DNA from 3 places in the Streptomyces sp. WAC 06738 genome. Region 1 is predicted to be linked to each of the others. Evidence: riboswitches for the same ligand, from Rfam matches in the RefSeq annotation. Region 1 holds a riboswitch; each other region holds the start of a gene.

The links. A riboswitch is a leader RNA that binds a small molecule or an ion and turns the genes downstream of it on or off. The one in region 1 is predicted to bind cobalamin.
Region 2: another riboswitch for cobalamin. It lies ahead of DMB38_RS24625 (ribonucleoside-diphosphate reductase subunit alpha); the one in region 1 lies ahead of DMB38_RS16005 (ABC transporter substrate-binding protein).
Region 3: another riboswitch for cobalamin. It lies ahead of metE (5-methyltetrahydropteroyltriglutamate--homocysteine S-methyltransferase); the one in region 1 lies ahead of DMB38_RS16005 (ABC transporter substrate-binding protein).

The regions. Positions count from the first base shown of each region.
Region 1 is NZ_CP029618.1:3,716,080-3,723,242, forward strand. Features, by position in the region: gene DMB38_RS15990 ((2Fe-2S)-binding protein) at 1-681, opposite strand, end outside; partial or broken gene DMB38_RS15995 (ABC transporter ATP-binding protein) at 933-1,754, opposite strand; gene DMB38_RS16000 (iron ABC transporter permease) at 1,724-2,761, opposite strand; gene DMB38_RS16005 (ABC transporter substrate-binding protein) at 2,758-3,615, opposite strand; cobalamin riboswitch at 3,790-3,978, opposite strand; gene DMB38_RS16010 (GNAT family N-acetyltransferase) at 4,074-4,496, shown strand; gene DMB38_RS16015 (metalloregulator ArsR/SmtB family transcription factor) at 4,546-4,914, shown strand; gene DMB38_RS16020 (MFS transporter) at 5,007-6,305, shown strand; gene DMB38_RS16025 (hypothetical protein) at 6,426-7,163, shown strand, end outside.
Region 2 is NZ_CP029618.1:5,543,624-5,550,786, forward strand. Features, by position in the region: gene DMB38_RS24620 (ribonucleotide-diphosphate reductase subunit beta) at 1-819, opposite strand, end outside; gene DMB38_RS24625 (ribonucleoside-diphosphate reductase subunit alpha) at 816-3,239, opposite strand; cobalamin riboswitch at 3,363-3,530, opposite strand; gene DMB38_RS24630 (GNAT family N-acetyltransferase) at 3,569-4,087, opposite strand; gene DMB38_RS24635 (YbdD/YjiX family protein) at 4,183-4,386, opposite strand; gene DMB38_RS24640 (carbon starvation CstA family protein) at 4,383-6,605, opposite strand; gene DMB38_RS24645 (GntR family transcriptional regulator) at 6,790-7,163, opposite strand, start outside.
Region 3 is NZ_CP029618.1:4,120,500-4,127,662, forward strand. Features, by position in the region: gene DMB38_RS17800 (hypothetical protein) at 1,365-1,571, opposite strand; gene metE (5-methyltetrahydropteroyltriglutamate--homocysteine S-methyltransferase) at 1,892-4,210, opposite strand; cobalamin riboswitch at 4,417-4,572, opposite strand; gene DMB38_RS17810 (ATP-binding cassette domain-containing protein) at 4,697-5,647, shown strand; gene DMB38_RS17815 (ABC transporter permease) at 5,644-6,432, shown strand; gene DMB38_RS17820 (MerR family transcriptional regulator) at 6,442-7,163, shown strand, end outside.

The DNA.
Region 1 (7,163 bases):
GGAGCAGTCGCCGCACGTGCCGCCGCCGGGGACGCGGTAGTACAGGCAGCAGCTACGGCGCCGGAACGTCAGCCCCGGCCCGGTGAGCAGTCCCGTGCCGGCCAGTCGCCCCGTGCCCAGCAGGGCGCCGGTGAGCCGGGTGAGCGGGTCGCCCAGCGCCGGGCGGGCGGCGCGGAGCGCGGCGGCGGCGCCGACGAGCGCGGAAGCGGCGTTGCCGTAGAGCAGCCCGGCGGCGACCTTGACGCGCAGCCCCGCGGCGAGCGGCTCCAGGTGCCGGGTCACCACCTCCTCGTACAGCACCTCGGGCAGCCGGGCCGCCGCGGGCGCCGGGCGCCCCAAGGGCACGGGCAGCCGGAGCGCGGGGCCTTCGTCGGCGCGCTGGAGCCCGGTCAGGTCCGGTACGACGCCGTGGAGGAGGGCGCAGGCGAGCACCGGGGACCAGAGCCGGGAGGCGTGGCCGAACTGGACGAGGGAGGCGCCGATGCGGAGTTCGGCGGTGCCGTAGCGGCCGGCGGTGGCGGCGACGAGGTCGGCGGCGCCGCGGGCGTAGGTGTCGGTGACGGGGTGCCAGCCGTCGCCGGGCCCGGCGACGGCGAGGGCGAAGAACGGCCCGAGTGCGGCGGCGTCTTCGAGCGCGGCGGCGACGACGGCCGGGGGCAGGGGCTGGTCGGCGGGTGTCACGGTGCTCCCTTCGGGGCGGGGTCGGACGGCGCGGCGGCGGTGGGCGGCTCGGGTGGCACGGGCGGCTCCGGCGGGCCGGGCGGGACCATGCGCGGGGGTGGGGCGTCGTCCGGAGGCACGCCGAACGGGCCGTGCGAGCCCGTGCCATCACGCACGCGCGCGTCCCCTAGCGAATCCGCGTCCCCGGGCAGCCCCGCGCCGCCCGGCGCATCCGGGCCTCCCGCCCTGGCCGCTCCCGGCAGGGGCCCGTCCGGGAGCAGGGTGATGTGGGGGCGGGACGTGGCCGGGTGGACGGTGACCTCCGCCGCCACCCCGTACACCTCCGCGAGCAGCGCCGGCGTCAGCACCTGCGCCGGCGGGCCCGCGGCGACCGCGCGGCCGGCCCGTAGCACGCAGATGCGGTCGCAGAACGCGGCCGCCAGATTGAGGTCGTGGAGGGCGACCAGCGCGGTGGCGCCGAGGCCGCGGACGAGGCGGAGGGCGTCGAGCTGGTGGCGCAGATCGAGGTGGTTGGTCGGCTCGTCGAGCACCATCGTGCCCGCGCGCTGCGCCAGCGCCCGCGCGATCAGCACCCGCTGCTTCTCGCCCCCCGACAGCCGGTCGAACGGAGCCCCGGCCAGCTCCGCCGCCCCGACCGCCGCGAGGCTGCCGGCGATGACGGCGCGGTCGGCGTCGTCGTCCCCGGCGAAGGCGCGCTTGTGCGGCGTCCGGCCCATGGCCACCACGTCGTACACCGTCAGCTCGAAGGCGCCCGGGCTCTCCTGGAGCACCGCGGCGAGCCGCCGCGCCAGCCGCTTGGCGGGCAGCGCGCGCACGTCGTCGCCGTCGAGGAGTACGCGCCCGGAGGTGGGCCGCAGCGCGCGGTAGACGGTGCGCAGCAGCGTCGTCTTGCCCGCGCCGTTGGGGCCGAGGAGGCCGACGACCTCGCCGGGCGCGATGTCCAGGGAGACCGCATCGACGAGGGTGCGCCCGCGCGCGGTCACGGTGACGGACTCAAGCCGCAGGGCGCCGGGCGCGGCGGGGGCGCCGGGCGCGCGGCCGGTCACCGGGCGGCCCCGCGGCGCATCAGCCAGAGGAAGAACGGCCCGCCGGCCAGCGCCGTCAGCACTCCCACCGGGACCTCCTCGGGGCTGATCAGCGTGCGCGCCGCCAGGTCGGCGGCGATGAGGAACGCCGCGCCGAGCAGCGCCGCCGCGGGCAGCGCCCGCCGGTGGTCGGCGCCGGTGAGCAGCCGCACCACGTGCGGCAGGATCAGCCCGACGAACCCGATCGCCCCGCTCACCGCGACGGCCGCGCCGACCATCACGGCGACGAGCGCGAACATCGCGGAGCGGAAGCGGTGCACGTCCAGGCCGAGGGCGGCGGCGGCCTCCTCGCCGGCGAGGAGCAGGTTCAGCGGCCGGGCGACGGCCAGCAGCGCGACCGTACCGAGGACGACGACGGCCAGCGGGATCCAGATGAGCCGCCAGGTGCTGCCGGCGAGGCCGCCGAGCATCCAGCGGAGCGCGGCCTGCGTCTTGTGCGGGTCGCCCGAGGTGACGATGAGGAACCCGACGACGGCGGAGAGGACTTCGGCCGTGGCGACGCCCGCGAGCACCAGGCGCAGCGACGTCATGCGGCCGTCGGCTCCGAGCGCGAGGAAGTAGACGGCGACGAGCGCGGCGAGGGCGCCGGCGAAGGCCGCGAGCGGCAGCGTGAAGAGGCCGAGGATGGTGACGTTGAAGACCACGACGAGCACGGCGCCGACCGTGGCGCCCGAGGAGATGCCCAGCAGCATGGGGTCCGCGAGCGGATTCCGTACGAGCGCCTGGAGCGCCATCCCGCACACCGCGAGCCCCGCCCCCACCGCCCCGGCGAGCAGCACGCGCGGGAGGCGCACGTCCCACACGATGGTCTCGCGCACGGGGCTCCAGCCGGGGTCCGCGAGGGCGGGGTGGAGGCGGTGCAGGAGGATGCCCCAGACCTGGCCCGCGGGGACGCGGACGGAGCCGAGGGCGACGGCGGCGGTGGCGGAGAGCAGCAGCAGGCCGAGGAGGAGGACGAGCAGGGCGGGAAAGGGCAGCGCCCGGGCCCTCGTCACCGGAAGCGGTCCGGATGGAGCTGGCGGGCCAGCGAGTCGACGGCCTCCGGGACCCGTACGCCGAGGACGGTCGAGGAGAGCGGGAGGACGGCGAAGCGTTCATTCCGTATCGCCGGGACGTCCTGGAGCGCGGGGTGGGAGAGGAGGAACCGCTTCTTGTCGGCGACGGACCGGTCGCCGTAGTCGTAGACGACGATCGCGTCCGGGGCGCGGGCGGCGACCTGCTCGAACGACACGTCGCCGAAGGGCTTGCCGAGGCCGGCGAAGACGTTGGCGCCGCCGGCCAGTTCGATGATCTCGTTGCCGATCCCGCCGCCGCCCGCGGTGAACGCGGTCTTGTCGCCGCTGTCGTAGACGAAGACCTCCGCGGCCTCCACCCCGGCGACCGCGTCCCGCACGCCGTCGAGCGTCCCGTGCAGCTCGCCGAGGAGCTTCTCCGCCCGCCGCGGGACGCCGAACACCTCGGCGACGGTGCGTATCTCGCGGTCCATGAGGTCCACCGTCACCGGCGGCTCGGCACACGCCTCCAGGCTGAGGTACGAGTCGATGCCGGCCCCGGCGAGCGCGTCGCGGCCGCGGCCCTCCTCGAAGGTGCTGGCGAACCCGCCGTAGACGAAGTCGGGTTCCGCGGCGAGAAGGGTCTCGTACGAGGGGTACTCGTCGGCGATCACCTCGATGCCGTCGTACGCCTCGCGGTAGGCGGGCGGGATCTCGTCGTCGAGATAGCCGGTGCCGACCATGGAGTTCTCCAGCCCGAGGGCGAGCATGATCTCGGTGACGTGCTGGTTGAGGGTCACGGCCCGCTCGGGGGGCCGCTCGTAGACGGTCTCGACCCCGCAGTTGCCGACGGTCACCGGAAACCCGGGCGGCGACTCCCCCTCCACCCGCCCGCCGTCCCGCGCGGGTCCCCCGCAGGCGGCGGCGAGGAGCAGGGAAAGGGGAACGACCACACGCAACGACCGCACCGGGCCGCGCAGCAGGGCACGCACGACGGCGCACGCTCCTCTCCGGGGAAATCCGCCCCAGATCCGTCGAGGAGGCGACGACGTGAGTCTCCTGGCTCTCGGTTCACCGCCGGCCCCTGGCCTTCCCACCCCCGCGGGGGCAGTGGCCTGTTCGAAGCCGGCTCACCGATCACAGTGGCGGGACCGCACCGGATTCACACCGGTTTCCTCGTTCCGCCGTCACCTTTGGCAGCGCCATCATCGCAGACGAACCCCCTCCCGGGGGAGGGCACGTGGCGTGCATGACAGGTGCCCGGGAGCGGGCACCGCCACCTGATCGCCGGCGGCACCCCGTTAGGGTGTAACGCATGGAATCCATGAGTGACCCTTACGAGATACGGGCCGGGGTGCCGTCCGTCGCGGACTACCGGCGGTTGCGGACCGGGGCCGGGTTGTCGGACAAGGCGGCCGAGGCCGCCGCCGTGGGGCTGCCGCAGACCTGGTACGGGGTCGTCGTGTACCACCGCGGGGTGCCCGTGGGGATGGGGCGGGTCGTGGGGGACGGGGGGACCGTGTTCCAGGTGGTGGACATGTGCGTGCTGCCGGACCACCAGGGGCAGGGGCTCGGGAAGCAGATCATGGCGGAGCTCGTCGCGGAGCTCGACCGGCGGGCGCCCGCCACCGCGTACGTGTCGCTCGTCGCCGACGGGCCCGCCCGGTTCCTGTACGAGAAGTTCGGCTTCGCCGACGTCGCCGGGCACGGCTCCCTCGGCATGTACCGCGCCGGCTGAGCAGCCGCGACGCCCGGCCCCGGGCCTCGTACCGCCATACGATAGGCGCATGCCGGAGCGCGACACCGCCCCCTCGCCCACCCCCGCCGTCCACCGTCACGAGTGGACGCCCGACCGGGAGCAGCTCGAAGCCGCGAGCACGGTCTTCGCGCTGCTCGCCGACGCGACGCGGCTGCACCTGCTGTGGCTCCTCGCCGAGGGCGAGGCCGACGTCACCGAGCTGGCCACCGCCAGCGGCGCCGCCCGGCCGGCCGTCAGCCAGCATCTGGCCAAGCTGCGCCTCGCCCACCTGGTGCACTCCAGGAAGGAGGGCCGCCGCGTCGTGTACTCGCTGCGCGACGGGCATCTGCGCGGTCTCGTCGTCGAGGCCCTCAACCACGCCGACCACCTCATGACCGGCGAGCCCTGGCACTCCTGAACCGGTAACCGCCCCGCGGGAATAGCCCCCGGGCCCTCCTCTGTTTAACATGTGCGTATATGCGCACACGAGCAAAGGAAGAGGCCAGGGCCATGTTCTCCGTACTCCGCAACCGCACCTACCGGCACCTCTTCGCCGCCCAGGTCATCGCCCTCGTCGGCACCGGCCTCGCCACCGTCGCGCTCAGCCTCCTCGCCTACGACCTCGCCGGCGGCAACGCCTCCGCCGTCCTCGGCACCGCCCTGGCCGTCAAGATGGTCGCCTACGTCGGCATCGCCCCCGTCATCGGCGCCCTCGGCGACCGCATCCCGCGCCGCGCCCTGCTGGTCGCCGCCGACCTCGTGCGCGGCGTCGTCGCGCTCGCGCTGCCGTTCGTGACCGAGGTCTGGCACATCTACGTGCTGATCTTCCTCCTCCAGTCCGCCTCCGCCGCGTTCACCCCGACCTTCCAGGCCACCATCCCCGAGGTGCTCCCCGCCGAGCGCGACTACACCCGCGCGCTGTCGCTGTCGCGGCTCGCGTACGACATGGAGAGCCTCTTCAGCCCCGTGCTCGCGGCCGGGCTGCTGACGCTCCTCACCTACGACCGGCTCTTCCTCGGCACCGCCGCCGGCTTCGCCGCCTCCGCCGCGCTGGTCGTCTCCGTGGCGCTGCCGAAGCCCACCCCGCGCGAGAGGGGCGGGGAGGGCGGCACGGAGAGCGGCGGGGTGTTCGCCAGGGCCGCGTACGGGATGAGGCTCTTCGGCTCCGCGCCGCAGCTCCGCGCGCTCCTGGCGCTCAACCTCGCCGTCGCGGCGGCCAGTTCGATGGTGATCGTCAACACCGTGGTCCTGGTCCGCGACCACTTCGCCCGCCCGGTCGGCGACGTGTCGCTCGCGCTGGGCGCCTACGGCGCCGGGTCGATGGCCGTCGCGCTGGCGCTCCCCCGAGTGCTGGAGCGGGCCGGCGACCGCGCGGTGATGCTGCCGGCGGCGTTCGTGCCGGCGCCGGTGCTGGCCGTCGTCGGGACGGGCCTGGCGGCGGGGGTGCGGACCTGGCCGGCGCTGCTCGCCGCGTGGGCCCTGCTCGGCGCGGCGACCTCGGCGATGGTGACGCCGGCGGGGCGGGTGATCCGCGGCGCGGTGCCGGGGAAGGCGGACCTGCCGGCGGCGTTCGCGGCGCAGTTCTCGCTGTCGCACGTCGCGTGGCTGGTGACGTACCCGCTGGCCGGCTATCTCGCGGCGCGGGCCGGGACGGGGGTGGCGGCCGGCGTGCTGGCGGTCATCGGGCTCGCGGCGGCGGTGGCGGCGGTGCTGCTGTGGCGGCCGGCGGGCGCGGCGCGTACGGCCGGGCCCTCCCTGCGGGACCGCGGCGCGCGGCTCACCCGGGACCGTACGACCACCGCGGCGTGACGCCCTCGCACCACCCCGCGTGACACGCGTCACCGCACGTCGTCATACCCCCAGGGGGTATCTCTGCTACGCTGATCACCAGAGAGACCGCACCGGAGACGAAGGGCAAGGACACCCACCATGAACGCCACCCAGCATCACGACGCCGGCCACGGTCAGCACGACGCGCACGCCGCCCACCACGGTCACCACGCCCCCGCGGGACCCGCCGGGCTGGACGGCTCCGAGGACGGCTACACCCTCGCGCTGGAGACCACCGAGGCCCCCGCGGGCACCGAGACCGAGCTGCGCTTCCGCCTCCTCGGCGCCGACGGCCGCCCGGTCACCGACCTGACGCCCATCCACGACAAGCTCGTCCACCTGATCGCCGTACGCCGCGACCTCACCCGCTACGTCCACGTCCACCCCGCGGAGGCGGCCGACGGCACCTGGTCCGTCCGCGTCCTCCTCCCCGAGGCCGGCTCCTACCGCGTCTTCGCCGACTTCGCCCCCGCCGCGCTCGGCCGCACCCTCACGCTCGGCGCGGACCTGACGGCCGGCGACGGCGCCGGGCCCGCGCGCGAACTCCCCGCACCCGCCCCGGCCTTCACCGTCGACGGCCGCGAGGTGACGCTGACCGGCGAACTGGCGGCGGGCGAGGGGCGGCGGCTGGAGTTCGCCGTCGCCCGCGACGGCGAGCCGGTCACCGACCTGCAGCCCTACCTGGCCGCGTACGGCCACCTCGTGGCGGTACGCCGCGAGGACCTCGCGTACGTCCACGTCCACCCGGACGGCTCCCCCGGCGACGGGACGACCGAACCCGGCCCCGTCGTGGCGTTCCACGCGCAGGTGCCGGGCCCGGGGACGTACCGGCTGTTC
Region 2 (7,163 bases), 1.8 Mb from region 1:
GGTGTTCATCCCCGGCAGGCCGTCGCCGCACAGGTCCCGCGCGAACTGCAGCTCCGCGCGCACCGCCTCGTCGAGCATGTCGCGCACCTGCCGCCCCAGCTCCTCGTCGAAGAGCCCCGGCTCCTCCTCGCGGACCGTGTCGACCACGGAGAACGCGAAGTCCATGTGCATGCTCTCGTCGCGGAACACCCAGTTCGTGCCCGTCGCGAGCCCGTGCAGCAGACCGCGGGAGCGCAGCCAGTAGACGTACGCGAACGCGCCGTAGAAGAAGAGGCCCTCGATGCAGGCGGCGAAGCAGATGAGGTTGAGCAGGAAGCGGCGGCGGTCCTCCCTGGTCTCCAGCCGCTCGATGTTCTCCACGGAGTCCATCCAGCGGAAGCAGAACTGCGCCTTCTCGCGGATCGACGGGATGTTCTCGACGGCGGCGAACGCCGCGGCCCGCTCGTCCGGGTCGGGGAGGTAGGTGTCCAGCAGCGTCAGGTAGAACTGGACGTGCACGGCCTCCTCGAAGAGCTGGCGGGAGAGGTAGAGGCGGGCCTCCGGCGAGTTGATGTGCTTGTAGAGCGTGAGCACCAGGTTGTTCGCCACGATCGAGTCGCCGGTGGCGAAGAACGCCACCAGCCGGCCGATGAGGTGCTGTTCGCCTGGCGAGAGCTTCGCGAGGTCGGAGACGTCGGAGTGGAGGTCGACCTCCTCGACGGTCCAGGTGTTCTTGATCGCGTCCCGGTAGCGCTCGTAGAAGTCCGGGTAGCGCATGGGGCGCAGGGTCAGCTCGAAGCCCGGGTCGAGCAGGTTCTTGGCTCCGGTGGCGGTGGTCACTGGCAGGCCTCGCAGGTCTCGGGGTTCTCCAGGGAGCAGGCGACGGCGTCGTCGGCGTGCGGCTGCTGGACGGGCAGGGGTACGGGGGCGGCGCCGGTGGACGCGGCGGCGCGGGCCGAGCGGGCGATCCGGGTCGCCGGGCGGGAGCGCAGGTAGTACGTCGTCTTCAGCCCGGACTTCCAGGCGTAGGCATACATCGAGCTGAGCTTGCCGATGGTCGGCGCGGCCATGAAGAGGTTGAGCGACTGGGCCTGGTCGAGGTAGGGCGTACGGGCCGCGGCCATGTCGATCAGCGCGCGCTGCGGCATCTCCCACGCCGTGCGGTACCGCGCCCGGACCTCCTCGGGGATCCAGGTCAGCTCCTGTACGGAACCGTCGTGCTCGCGCAGCGCCTCGCGGGTCTGCGCGTCCCACACCCCGAGCGCCTTCAGCTCGGCCACCAGGTAGGAGTTGACCTGGAGGAACTCGCCGCTCAGCGTCTCGCGCTTGAAGAGGTTGGAGACCTGCGGCTCGATGCACTCGTAGACGCCGGCGATGGAGGCGATCGTCGCGGTCGGCGCGATGGCCAGCAGCAGCGAATTCCGCAGCCCCGTCCCCGCGATCCGGGCGCGCAGCGCGGTCCAGCGCTCCGGCCAGACCGCGCCGGCCTCGGGGTAGTGGTCGGGGTGGAGCACGCCGCGGGCGGCACGGGTGCGAGACCAGGCCGGGTGCGCGCCGTGCCGCTCGGCGAGGTCGGCGGAGGCGGCGTACGCGGCGAGCATGATGCGCTCGGCGATACGGGTGGACAGCGCCCGCGCCGCCGGGGAGTCGAACGGCAGCCGCAGCCGGAAGAAGACGTCCTGGAGGCCCATCACGCCCAGGCCCACGGGCCGCCAGCGGGAGTTGGACGCCGCGGCCTGCCCGGTGGGGTAGAAGTTGATGTCCACGACGCGGTCGAGGAACGTCACGGCGGTACGGACCGTGGCGTCCAGCTTCTCCCAGTCCATCGCCCCCTCCCAGCCGCCGGCGGTGTCGCCGAGATGGGCGGCGAGGTTGACCGAGCCGAGGTTGCACACCGCGGTCTCGCCGTCGTCCGAGACCTCCAGGATCTCGGTGCAGAGGTTCGAGGAGTGCACGACGGCGCCGGGCTCCGCGGTCTGGTTGGCGGTGCGGTTGGCGGCGTCCTTGAAGGTCATCCAGCCGTTGCCGGTCTGCGCGAGGGTACGCATCATCCGGCCGTACAACTGCCGCGCGGGGATCTGCCTGACGTACCGCCCCTCGGCCTCCGCGCGGGCGTACGCCGCGTCGAACTCGGCGCCGTAGAGGTCGGTCAGCTCGGGCACGTCGGCGGGCGAGAAGAGCGACCAGGGGCCGTCGGCCTCGACGCGGCGCATGAACTCGTCCGGGATCCAGTGCGCGAGGTTGAGGTTGTGGGTGCGGCGGGCCTCCTCGCCGGTGTTGTCCCGCAGCTCCAGGAACTCCTCGACGTCGGCGTGCCAGGGCTCCAGGTAGACGCAGGCGGCGCCCTTGCGCTTGCCGCCCTGGTTCACGGCGGCGACGGAGGCGTCCAGGGTGCGCAGGAACGGGACGATGCCGTTGGAGTGGCCGTTGGTGCCGCGGATCAGCGAGCCGCGGGAGCGGACCCGGGTGAAGGGGATGCCGATGCCGCCGGAGTGCTTGGAGAGCCGGGCGACCTGGTGGTAGCGCTCGTAGATCGAGTCCAGCTCGTCGAGCGGGGAGTCCAGCAGGTAGCAGGACGACATCTGCGGGTGGCGGGTGCCGGAGTTGAAGAGGGTGGGGGAGGAGGGCAGGTACCCGAGGCGGCTCATCAGCCCGTACAGCTCGGCGACTTCGGCCACGTCGGCGTCGGAGTCGCCGGCGGCCAGCCCGCAGGCGACGCGGAGGAAGAAGTGCTGGGCGGTCTCGATGACCGCGCGCTCGGTGGGGTGGCGCAGCAGATAGCGGGTGGAGACCGTACGCAGGCCGAAGTAGCCGAAGAGGTCGTCGCGGCCCTCGGCCACGGCCTCGTCGACCAGCGCGTCGAGGCGGGCGGCGTGCCGCCGGACGAACGCGGCGGTGGCGTCGGCGACGATGCCCTCGCGGTGGCCCACGGCGATCGCGGCGGAGAAGCTCGTGGCGCCCTGGCCCGCGGCCTCCTCGGCGACGGCCCGGGTGAGCAGCCGGGCGGCCAGTTTCGAGTACTCCGGCTCCTCGGCGATGAGCGCCGCCGCGGCCTCGGTGGCCAGCTCCCGCAACTCCGCCTCGCCGGAGCCCGGGTGCCGTCCGCGCAGCGCGTCCGCGGCGACCCGGGCGGGGTCGGTGGCGGGCAGGTCGGCGGCGAGCTCGGCGAGGGTGCGGGTGAGCGCGGCGGCCGGTCCTTCGCCGGCACGGGGGGTGGCGGAGGCGGGCTCCGTAGGCGCGGCCGGTGGTGCGATCGTCAAGATGCTGCTCTCCCTCGCTCGGCGGGGGGCCGCGCGGGAGAGGCTGCGGTACGGGCGCAGGCGGGCATGCCACATCCGTCGAGGCACCCCGTGTGCGTCCGCGAGCCCAATCCACGAGACCCGGACGTCATCGATCGCTGCCGCAGGTTTTCGGGCTCACGACAGACGGACCCGCCGGCGCGTGGCAGGCATGCCCGTACATCGCTCACCGTTGCGGGACAGCTCCGGACTTCCACCGGATTCCCCTGCGTCGGCAGCTAGGACGAGCATACATCTAGTGGCTCGTCGTGGAAGCACCCCTATATGTTGTGTCGCCTCTCGGTCGGGCGTCAGAGGTCCGCGACGAAGGCCCAGAGCGGCAGATCCGGCAGCGGCAGCCAGTCCCGCGCCGGGGTGCGGACGAACCCCAGCCGCTCGTACAGCCGGTGGGCCGTGCCCATCTGCGGGGTGCTGGACAGCACCACCCGGTGCGCCCCCAGCTCCCGCGAACGGTCCAGACAGGCCCGTACGAGCGCCTCGCCCACGCCCCGGCCGCGCGCCTCCCGGGCCACCGCCAGCATCCGGAACTCGCCCTCGCCGGGACCGCTCAGCTCCGCGAACGGCGACCCCGCCGTCACGAACGTCACACTGCCCAGCACGTCCCCGCCGACCGCGCCGGCGTCCCCCTCGACCGCGACCAGCACCTCGGCGCGCTCCGCCGCCGCCCGGCGGCGCACGTCCCGCAGCTCGTGCACGTACTCGTCGTCCTCGCCGAACGTCAGCAGTCCGTCCGCCAGATACGCCTCGGCGACCAGCTCGCCCGCCCGCTCGTACTCCTCCGGCCGCACCGGCCGCACCGTGAAGTCCATACCCCCGAGTCTGCCCTGCCCCACCGACAACGGGCCGCCGCCCCCGGAAGCCGGGGACGGCGGCCCGTACGTCCGCGGCCCGTGCCGCACCGCGCTCAGCAGCAGCGGAAGCCCTTGCGCGGGTCGTCGCCCGCGTCCGTGCGCATCCGCTCGAACTCGCGCCGGGTGGGCACCTTCGCGTCGGGGTCGTGCCCGTGCAGGTGCTCGACGTAGCGCTCGTACGCCGTGTCGCCGATCACCTCGCGGACGTACCACCAGACCTTGCGCCCGGCCGCCGCCAGCGCGGCCGTCCCGGTCATGAGCCCCCTCCGTCCCGCGTACCGCCGCCGGCACCCGGTCCCGTGCCCGGCTTGAACCCGCCGCCGCTGCCCAGCCCCGCCGCGGCCAGCTCCTCCTTCTCCTCCTTGGTCGCGATCAGTTGGGCCGGTGCCACGTACGACGACTCGTGGTACGGCTCCTCATGGCTGACCACGGACTCCGGGTTGCGCAGCGACTTCACGCACACCCGGGCCGCGTCCAGGATCACCACGACCACCAGCAGCGCGAAGACCGCGGAGAGCACCCCGTCGACGGTCGTGTTGGTGACGATCGTCTCGGCGTCCTCCAGCTCCTGCCCGGACAGCTTGCCGGAGTCGATGCCCTCCTGCGCCACGTCGCCCTGGGCGAAGAAGCCGACCCGCGGGTCGTCGGAGAAGACCTTCTGCCAGCTCGCGGTGAGCGTGACCACGGCGACCCAGATCAGCGGGATGCCCGTCACCCAGGCCCACTTCAGCCGTCCCGACTTGATCAGCAGCGTGGTGCAGATCGTCAGCGCGACCGCGCCGAGCAACTGGTTGGTGATGCCGAAGAGCGGGAAGAGCTGGTTGATGCCGCCGAGGGGATCGTTGACGCCGACCCAGAGGAAGTAGCCCCACAGGCCCACGACGACCGCGCTGGTGGCGATGAGCCCCGGCCACCAGCTCACGCGCTTGAGCGGCTTGTAGATGTTGCCGAGGGTGTCCTGGAGCATGAAGCGGCCCACCCGGGTGCCCGCGTCCAGCGCGGTGAGGATGAAGAGCGCCTCGAACATGATCGCGAAGTGATACCAGAACGCCTTGAGACTGTCCCCGGTCACGTCGGAGAAGATCTCCGAGACGCCGATGGCGAACGTCGGTGCGCCGCCGGTACGGGACAGCAGCGTCGACTCCTCGACGGAGTCGGCCGCCGCCTGCAGTGCCGCTGGCGTGATCTCGTACCCGAAGCCCTGGATCGCCTGTGACGCCGACTGCGCGGTGTCGCCGATCACCGTGGGCGCGGAGTTCATCGCGAAGTACAGTCCCGGGTCCAGCACACAGGCGGCGATCATCGCCACGATCGCGACGGAGGACTCCATCAGCATGGAGCCGTAGCCGATCATCCGGATCTGCGTCTCCTTCTGCACCATCTTGGGCGTGGTGCCGGAGGAGATGAGGGAGTGGAAGCCGGACAGGGCGCCGCAGGCGATGGTGATGAAGACGAACGGGAAGAGCGAGCCGGCGAAGACCGGTCCCGTGCCCTCGCCCGCGAAGTCGGTGACGCCCTCCATCTTCAGCGTCGGCGCGGCCACGACCACGCCGATGAAGAGCAGCGCGATGGTGCCGAGCTTCATGAACGTCGACAGGTAGTCGCGCGGCGCGAGCAGCATCCACACCGGCAGCACCGAGGCGATGAAGGCGTAGATGACCATCCAGATGACCAGCGACTCCTTGCTCAGCGTGAACGTGTCCGCGAGCGAGGACTCGGCCACCCAGCGGCCCGCGACCAGCGCGAGCAGCAGCAGGGCGATGCCGATCAGCGACACCTCCGCGACCCGTCCGGGACGGATCATCCGCAGGTAGAAGCCCATGAAGAGGGCGATCGGGATCGTCATGCCGATGGAGAACGTGCCCCAGGGGGACTCCGCCAGCGCGTTGACGATGACCAGCGCCAGCACCGCCAGCAGGATGATCATGATCGCGAAGACCGCGAGCAGCGCGGCGGCGCCGCCCACCGGGCCGATCTCCTCGCGCGCCATCTGGCCGAGCGAACGGCCGTTGCGGCGGGTGGAGAAGAAGAGCACCACCATGTCCTGGACCGCGCCCGCGAAGATCACGCCCGCGACGATCCAGATCGTGCCCGGCAGGAAGCCCATCTGCGCCGCCAGCACCGGGCCGACGAGCGGGCCGGCGCCGGAGATCGCGGCGAAGTGGTGGCCGAGGAGGACCCGGCGGTCGGTGGGCTGGAAGTCGATGCCGTTGTCGAGCCGTTCCGCGGGGGTGGCGCGCGTCTTGTCGGCCTTGAGCACGCGGTAGGCGATGAACTTCGAGTAGAAGCGGTAGCCGATGGCGTACGAGCCGAGGGCCGCCGCCACCATCCAGGCCGCCGAGACCTCCTCGCCCCGGGAGAGCGCCAGCATGGTCCAGCCGACGGCGCCCACCAGGGCCACGGCGGTCCACAGGATGACGCTCTTCGGTTCGAGACGTGGCTTTTTCGGCACGTCCGGGGGTGCTTGCACAGTCATGGCGGCTCCGTCCCCTGAGCTCTCAATCTCTTGCAATGCGCTCGAAATGTAGAGCAGGGGCAGGCCGCCGTCACTAGGGCGATCAGTCGCTATCCGATCACGAAAGCCCCGGCCGGGGCCCTGCGGCCGGGGCGGAGCGCGGCGGCGGCCCGGCGCCGGGCCGGGAACGCCGCCGCGCGGCCGCTCAGCCCACCGGGCGGCGGAGGCGGGCGACGAACTTGTAGCGGTCGCCGCGGTAGACCGAGCGGACCCACTCCACCGGCTCGCCGTGGGTGTCGACGGAGTGGCGCGAGAGCATCAGCATCGGCAGGCCCGTGTCCGTGCCCAGCAGGCCCGCCTCGCGCGGCGTGGCCAGCGAGGTCTCGATGGTCTCCTCGGCCTCGGCCAGGTGGACGTCGTAGACCTCGGCGAGCGCGGTGTAGAGCGAGGAGTGCTTGACCAGGCTGCGGCGCAGCGCCGGGAAGCGCTTCGCGGACAGGTGGGTGGTCTCGATGGCCATCGGCTCGCCGTTGGCCAGGCGCAGCCGCTCGATGCGCAGTACCCGCCCGCCGGGGGTGA
Region 3 (7,163 bases), 400 kb from region 1:
CCACGAGACCCGCCAGCACGCCCCGGCGGGTGCCGGCCTTCCAGAACAGGCCGCCGATGATCGCGGGCGCGAACTGTGCCACGGCCGCGAACGACACCAGTCCGAACGACGTCAGCGCCCGCCCCTCGCCCGCGAGCCGGAAGTACGCGAAGCCGAGCAGCACGATCAGCACGACGGCCGTGCGGCGGATGCCCAGGACCAGGCCGGTGAGATCGTCCCGGCGGACCAGCCGGGACCTGCCGCGCAGCAGCAGCGGCATCACGAGCGAGTTGGACACCATGGTGCTGAGTGCGATGCTCTCGACGGCGATCATGGCGGCGCCCGCGCTGAGGCCGCCGATGAAGACGAAGAGCGCGAGTGCCTGCTGGCCCGCGGCCATCGGGAGGGCCAGCACGTAGGTGTCGGGGTCGGTGGCCTTTCCGAGCCGCAGAAGGCCACCCGCCGCGAGCGGAAGCACGAAGAAGGTGTTCGCGAGCAGGTACAGCGGGAAGAGCCACATCGCGCGTTTGAGGTGCTTCTCGTCGACGTTCTCGACGAAGGTGACCTGCCACTGCCGCGGCAGCAGCACGATCGACAGCATGGACAGCACCATGACCCAGACCCAGGTGCCGTAGCTGGTGTGCCCGTGCAGGGTGAACAGTTGGGTGAGGTCGGCGTGCGCCGCCTGGGAGAACAGGTCGTCGAACCCCCGGAACATCCAGAAGGTCACGAAGATCCCGACCGTGAGGAGCGCCGCGAGCTTCACCACGGACTCGAACGCGACGGCGGCGACCAGACCCTCGTGGCGTTCCGCGGTGTCCAGGTGGCGGGTGCCGAAGAGGATGGTGAACGCGGCGAGCAGCAGCGCCGCGTACAGCCCGGTGTCCTGGAGGAGCGGGACCTGGTCCATCTCCGAGGGAGCGGCGATCTCGGGATACCGGCGAATGATCTCGAAGGTGTCGGAGACCGCTTTGAGCTGGAGCGAGATGTACGGAACGATCCCCACCACGGCGATGATCGTGACCAGGCCACCCAGCACCGCGCTCTTGCCGTAGCGGGCGGAGACGAAGTCGGCCAGTGACGTGACCCGGTGCCGGCGGCTGATCCGGATGATCCGGAGCAGCACCGGCCAGCCGAGCGCGAGCATGATCACCGGCCCCAGATAGAGGCCCAGGAAGCCGACACCGGTCGCGGCGGCGCCGCCCACGTTGCCGTAGAGCGCCCATGCGGTTTCGTACACCGCGAGGGACAGGGCGTAGACCGTGGCGTTGTTGATCAGGCTCCGGCCGGCGTCCGCCCTCCGATCGGCGTAGAAGGCCACGGCGAAGAGCAGACCGAGGTACACCACCGAAACGGCGACGACGACCTCGGCCCGGAGCACAGCACTACCTGGATCTGGTGCCGATGAGGGCGACCAGGCCGATCACGATCGCCCAGACGAGATACACGTACGCCCAGAGGACCGGGACACCGAAGACCCGGTCCATGCGGTCGAACTGCGCCAGCAGCGGTGGCATCACCAGCACGAACCCCAGTGCCCCCACCGCCACCAGGCGCGCGGCCAGCCGGTCGTTGTCTCGTGACTCCGCCACGGCTGCCTCCACAACCCCATGTCACGCCTCGCCACGCACCCAGGTGTGTTCAGTGCCGCATCACGGCCGCCCTCGCCGCCGTGCCCGCACAAACACCGCCCCAAGAAGCTATCGGCAGCCCGCTGCACCATCGACGACCAACACACCCACGCCTGGTCCCCTCGCCGGACGACCCTCCCCCGGGCAGGCGCAGGGGGCGGACGCCTGACGCGGGCCGGCCCCCCCGCGCCGGAGCGCCGGCGGCATGCCGGCGCCCGGCGCGTACGGCCGCCGGCACCCGGCCCGTACCCGGGCGTCAGCGCCCGCCCCCTGCCGCTACGTCACCCCCGCAGCTCCGCCCGCACCTGCCGCGCCGCCGCCACCAGGCTCTCCAGCGACGCCCGCGTCTCCGCCCACCCGCGGGTCTTCAGCCCGCAGTCCGGGTTCACCCACAGCCGCTCGGCCGGGATCGCCCGCAGCCCGGTGTGCAGCAGCGCCACCGTCTCCGCCGTGCCCGGCACCCGCGGCGAGTGGATGTCGTACACGCCGGGACCCGCCTGACGCGGATAGCCGTGCCCGGCCAGCTCGTACGCCACCTGCATGTGCGAGCGCGCCGCCTCCAGGCTGATGACGTCCGCGTCGAGGTCGTCGATCGCCGCCACGATGTCGCCGAACTCCGCGTAGCACATGTGCGTGTGGATCTGCGTGTCCGCGCGCGCGACGCCCGTCGTCAGCCGGAACGCCTCCGTCGCCCACGCCAGATACGCCGGCCGGTCCGCGGCGCGCGGCGGCAGCGTCTCGCGCAGCGCCGGCTCGTCGACCTGCACGACCGCCGTGCCCGCCGCTTCCAGGTCGGCGACCTCGTCGCGCAGCGCGAGCGCCACCTGCCGGGCGGTCTCGGCGCGCGGCAGGTCGTCGCGGACGAACGACCACGCCAGCATCGTGACCGGCCCGGTGAGCATGCCCTTGACCGGGCGGTCCGTCAGCGACTGCGCGTACGTCGTCCAGCGGACCGTCATCGGCTCCGGGCGCGAGACGTCGCCGGCCAGGATCGGCGGGCGGACGTAGCGGGTGCCGTACGACTGCACCCAGCCGTGCCGCGTGGCGAGGTAGCCGGTCAGCCGCTCGGCGAAGTACTGCACCATGTCGTTGCGTTCGGGCTCGCCGTGCACGAGCACGTCGAGCCCGGCCCGCTCCTGGTACGCCACCACCTCGCGGATCTCCGCCGCGATCCGCTCCTCGTAGCCCCCGGCACCGAGCCGCCCGGCGCGGAGGTCCGCGCGGGCGGCGCGCAGCTCGGCCGTCTGCGGGAAGGAGCCGATGGTCGTCGTCGGCAGCAGCGGCAGCCGCAGCCGCGCCCGCTGGGCCGCGGCGCGCTCGGCGTACGGCGCGGGGCGGCGGGCGTCGGCCGCGGTGACGGCGGCGGTGCGGGCGCGGACGGCCGGGTCGCGGGTGAGCGGGGAGGCGGCGCGGGCGGCCAGTCCCGCGCGGCCGGCGGCGAGTTCGGCGGCGATGGCGCCGGTGCCGTGGGCCAGCCCGCGCGCGAGCGTGACGACCTCGGCGGTCTTCTGCCGGGCGAACGCCAGCCAGCGCAGCAGGTGCGGGTCGATGTCCCGCTCCGCGGCGGCGTCGAGCGGCACGTGCAGCAGCGAGCAGGACGGGGCGACGTCGACGCGGTCGGCGAGCCCGAGGAGGGTGCCGAGGGTGGCGAGGGCCCGTTCCAGGTCGCAGGCCCACACGTTGCGGCCGTCCACGACGCCCGCGACGAGCCGCTTGCCGGGCAGCCCGCCGGCGGCGGCCAGCGCGTCGAGCTGCGCGGCGGCGGCGCCGGTGAAGTCCAGCGCCAGGCCCTCGACGGGCGCCTTCGCGAGCACCGGGAGGGCGTCGCCGAGGCGGCCGAAGTACGAGGCGACGAGGAGCGAGGGGCGGTCGGCGCGGGTGCCGAGGTCGCGGTAGGCGCGCTCGGCGGCGGCGAGTTCCGCGGGCGTACGGTCCTGGACGAGCGCCGGCTCGTCGAGCTGCACCCACGCGGCGCCGGCCGCGCGCAGCTCGGCCAGCACCTGCGCGTACACCGGCAGCAGCCGGTCGAGCAGCGACAGCGGCTCGAAGTCCGCGGGCGCGCCGGGCGCGGGCTTGGCGAGCAGCAGGTACGTCACGGGCCCGACGAGCACGGGCCGCGCCGTGCCGAGCCCGAGCGCCAGGGCTTCGGCCAGCTCGTCCTTCTGCTTGGCCGCGTCGGCGGTGAAGACGGTGTCCGGGCCCAGCTCGGGCACGAGGTAGTGGTAGTTGGTGTCGAACCACTTCGTCATCTCCAGCGGCGCCGCGTCCTGCGTGCCGCGGGCCATGGCGAAGTAGCCGGCGAGGTGTTCGGCCGCGACGGCGGCGCGGTGGCGGCCGGGGATCGCGCCGACCATGACGGTGGTGTCGAGCATGTGGTCGTAGTACGAGAAGTCGCCGGTCGGCACCTCGTGGACGCCGGCGCCGGCCAGCTCCCGCCAGGTGGCGCGGCGCAGCTCCGCGCCGGTGGCGCGGAGTTCGCCGGCGGTGACCCGGCCCTTCAAGTAGCCCTCGACCGCCTTCTTCAGCTCCCGGTGGTGGCCCTGCCGGGGGTAGCCGTACACGGTCGCCCGTGCCGCCGCGGCTGCGGACTTCGCTGTCACGGAGATCTCCTTCGCGAGATGAATCCCTGAGATCCCGGGACCGGAAGGAGAGGGGGAGACAACCGCGAAGGAGGCGGCGCGGCACGTCCCCGCCGGTACCGCCCGGCGGAATTCCGCATGCCTGCCTCGTACGTCACGTGCGCCGACCCGCCCTCGAAGGTCACCGGGATGTCCGCGCACGGAAGGCCCGCGCACGGGCAGCGGGCAGGTCTTCGGACTCGCGGGCAGGTCCGTACGCGACTCGCGCGCACGGGCGCCTACTGGCCGTCGCTTCCCGGATCCGGCGGATCCAGTGCGTATGACGGCGGTCGTTCCCGCTCACCGCTGCGGGGCAGTCCCGGATTCCCACCGGGTTCCCTCTTGCGACGCCACCGCCTGGCGGACGGGGCGAACCGGCTGCACGGGCCAGTGTAGGGCGCCCCTCCGGCAGCCGCCCGCGCCGCCGCCCTTGACCCCGACGCAGGGTCAGCCTCCGAGCATGGCGCCATGACCACGAGAACCCCCGCCGTCGAGGCCGCGGGACTGCGCAAGGCGTACGGCGGCCGCGAGGTCCTCGCCGGCGTCGACCTCACCGTGCCCGCCGGCACCGTCTACGCCCTGCTCGGCCCCAACGGCGCCGGCAAGACCACCACCGTCCGCATCCTCACCACCCTCCTCCCCGCCGACGCCGGCACCGCGCGGGTCGCCGGCCACGACATCCGCCGCGCACCCGCCCGGGTGCGCGCGGCGATCGGCGTCACCGGCCAGTTCTCCGCCGTCGACGGGCTGCTCACCGGCCGCGAGAACCTGCGCCTCATGGCCGACCTCGGCCACCTCGCACGCCCCCGCGCCGCCGCCGTCACCGCCGGGCTGCTCGCCCGCTTCGGCCTCGCGGACGCCGCCGACCGGCGGGCCGCGACGTACTCCGGCGGCATGAAGCGGCGGCTCGACCTGGCGATGACCCTGGTGTCCGGGCCGCGGCTGATCTTCCTCGACGAGCCGACCACGGGACTCGACCCGCGCAGCCGCCGCGCGTTGTGGGACGTCGTCCGCGAACTCGTCGCCGACGGGACCACCGTCTTCCTCACCACGCAGTACCTGGAGGAGGCGGACCGGCTCGCCGACCGCATCGGGGTGCTCGACGGCGGCCGGCTCGTCGCCGAGGGCACCGCGGCCGAGCTGAAGCGCCGCGTCACCGGCGGCCACGTCGAACTGCACGCCGCCGACGCCGCGCGGGCGGCGGAGCTGGCGCGCCGGCTGCCCGGCGCGGTGGCCGACCCGGCGGCCCCGGCCGTCACCGTGCCGTACGACGGCAGCCTCGGCGCGCTGCGGCGGCTGCTGGCGGGCCTCGACGACGACGGGTCGGTCACCGGGCTCGCGGTGCACACCCCGGACCTGGACGACGTGTTCCTGGCCCTGACCGGCCACGCCGCCGCCGCCCGGGAGGTACGGGCATGAGCGCCCCCGGCACGTACGTCCTGCGCGACTCCGCGACCATGCTGCGCCGCAACCTGCGCCACATGGCCCGCTACCCGTCCATGACGATCATGCTCGTCGGCCAGCCGCTGCTCTTCCTGCTGCTGTTCACGTACGTCTTCGGCGGCACCATGGGCTCGGGACTCCCCGGCGGCGACCGCGGCTCCTACCTCACGTACATCGCCCCCGGGATCCTCACGATGACGGTCGCGAGCGTGTCCATCGGCACCGCCGTGCTCGTCGCCAACGACATGACCGACGGCATCATCGACCGGTTCCGCACCATGCCCATCGCGAAGTCCTCGGTGCTCACGGGCCACGTGCTCGCCGCGATGATCCAGACCGCGCTGGCGCTCGCCGCGGTCGGCGCGGTGGCCTTCGTACTCGGGCTGCGGACGGGCGCGTCGGCGGCGGACTGGGTCTGCCTCGCGGGGCTGCTCGGGCTGCTCTCGTACGCGCTGACGTGGTTCACGGTGGCGCTGGGGCTGGCCAGCCCGGACCCGGAGACGGCGAGCAACCTGCCGACGGTCTTCGTGCTGCTGCCCTTCGTGGGCAGCGGGTTCGTCCCCGTCGACACGATGCCCGCGGGGCTGCGGTGGTTCGCCGCGCACCAGCCGTTCACGCCGGTCATGGATCTGATCCGGGGGCTGCTCGGCGGGGCGCCGGACGGAGCGGACGCGGCGTGGGCGACCGGTTGCTGCGCGGCGCTCGGCGTGGCCGGCTACCTCTGGTCGCGCCGCCTCTACCGCACCCGCGCGGCGGCCTAGGATGCCCCGATGCTGACCATCGGCGAACTGGCGTCGTACGCGGGCGTGACGGTCCGCGCGGTCCGGCACTACCACGCCAAGGGCCTGCTCCCCGAGCCGGACCGGGACCACTCCGGCTACCGCCGCTACGACGCCGCCGCCGTGGTCGAACTCATCCGCATCCGCACCCTCGCCGAGGCCGGCGTCCCGCTGGCCCGGGTGCGGGAGCTGCTGCGGGCGGGCGAGGCGGAGTTCGCGGCGGCGGTCGCGGACATCGACCGGCGGCTGCGGGCCGAGATCCGCGCCCGCCAGGAGACCCGCCGCCGCATCGCCCGGCTCACGGCGGGCGACAGCCTGGCGCTGCCCGCGGAGGTGGTGGCGTTCCTGGACCGGCTCCGTGAACTGGGCGTCGACGAGCGGATCGTGGCGGTCGAGCGCGAGGGCTGGATCCCGCTCGCGGCGCACTCCCCCGACCGCGTACCGGAGTGGCTGGCCCGTAAACGGGCCCAGCTCGCCGACCCCCAGCTCCTCGACTTCTACCGCACCCTCGGCCACGCCCTCGACTGGGCGCCGGACGACCCCCGCCTGACCGCCCTCGCCGACGACCTCGCCGCGTACCTCGCCCGCCTCACGGCGGAACGGGGGCGCGACTACGTCGCCGACGTCGACCTCGCGCCGCCGCTCGCGGAGCTGATGGACACGCTGGCGTTCGAGGCGGCGCCGCCGGCGCGGCGACTCATCGAGCTGCTGCG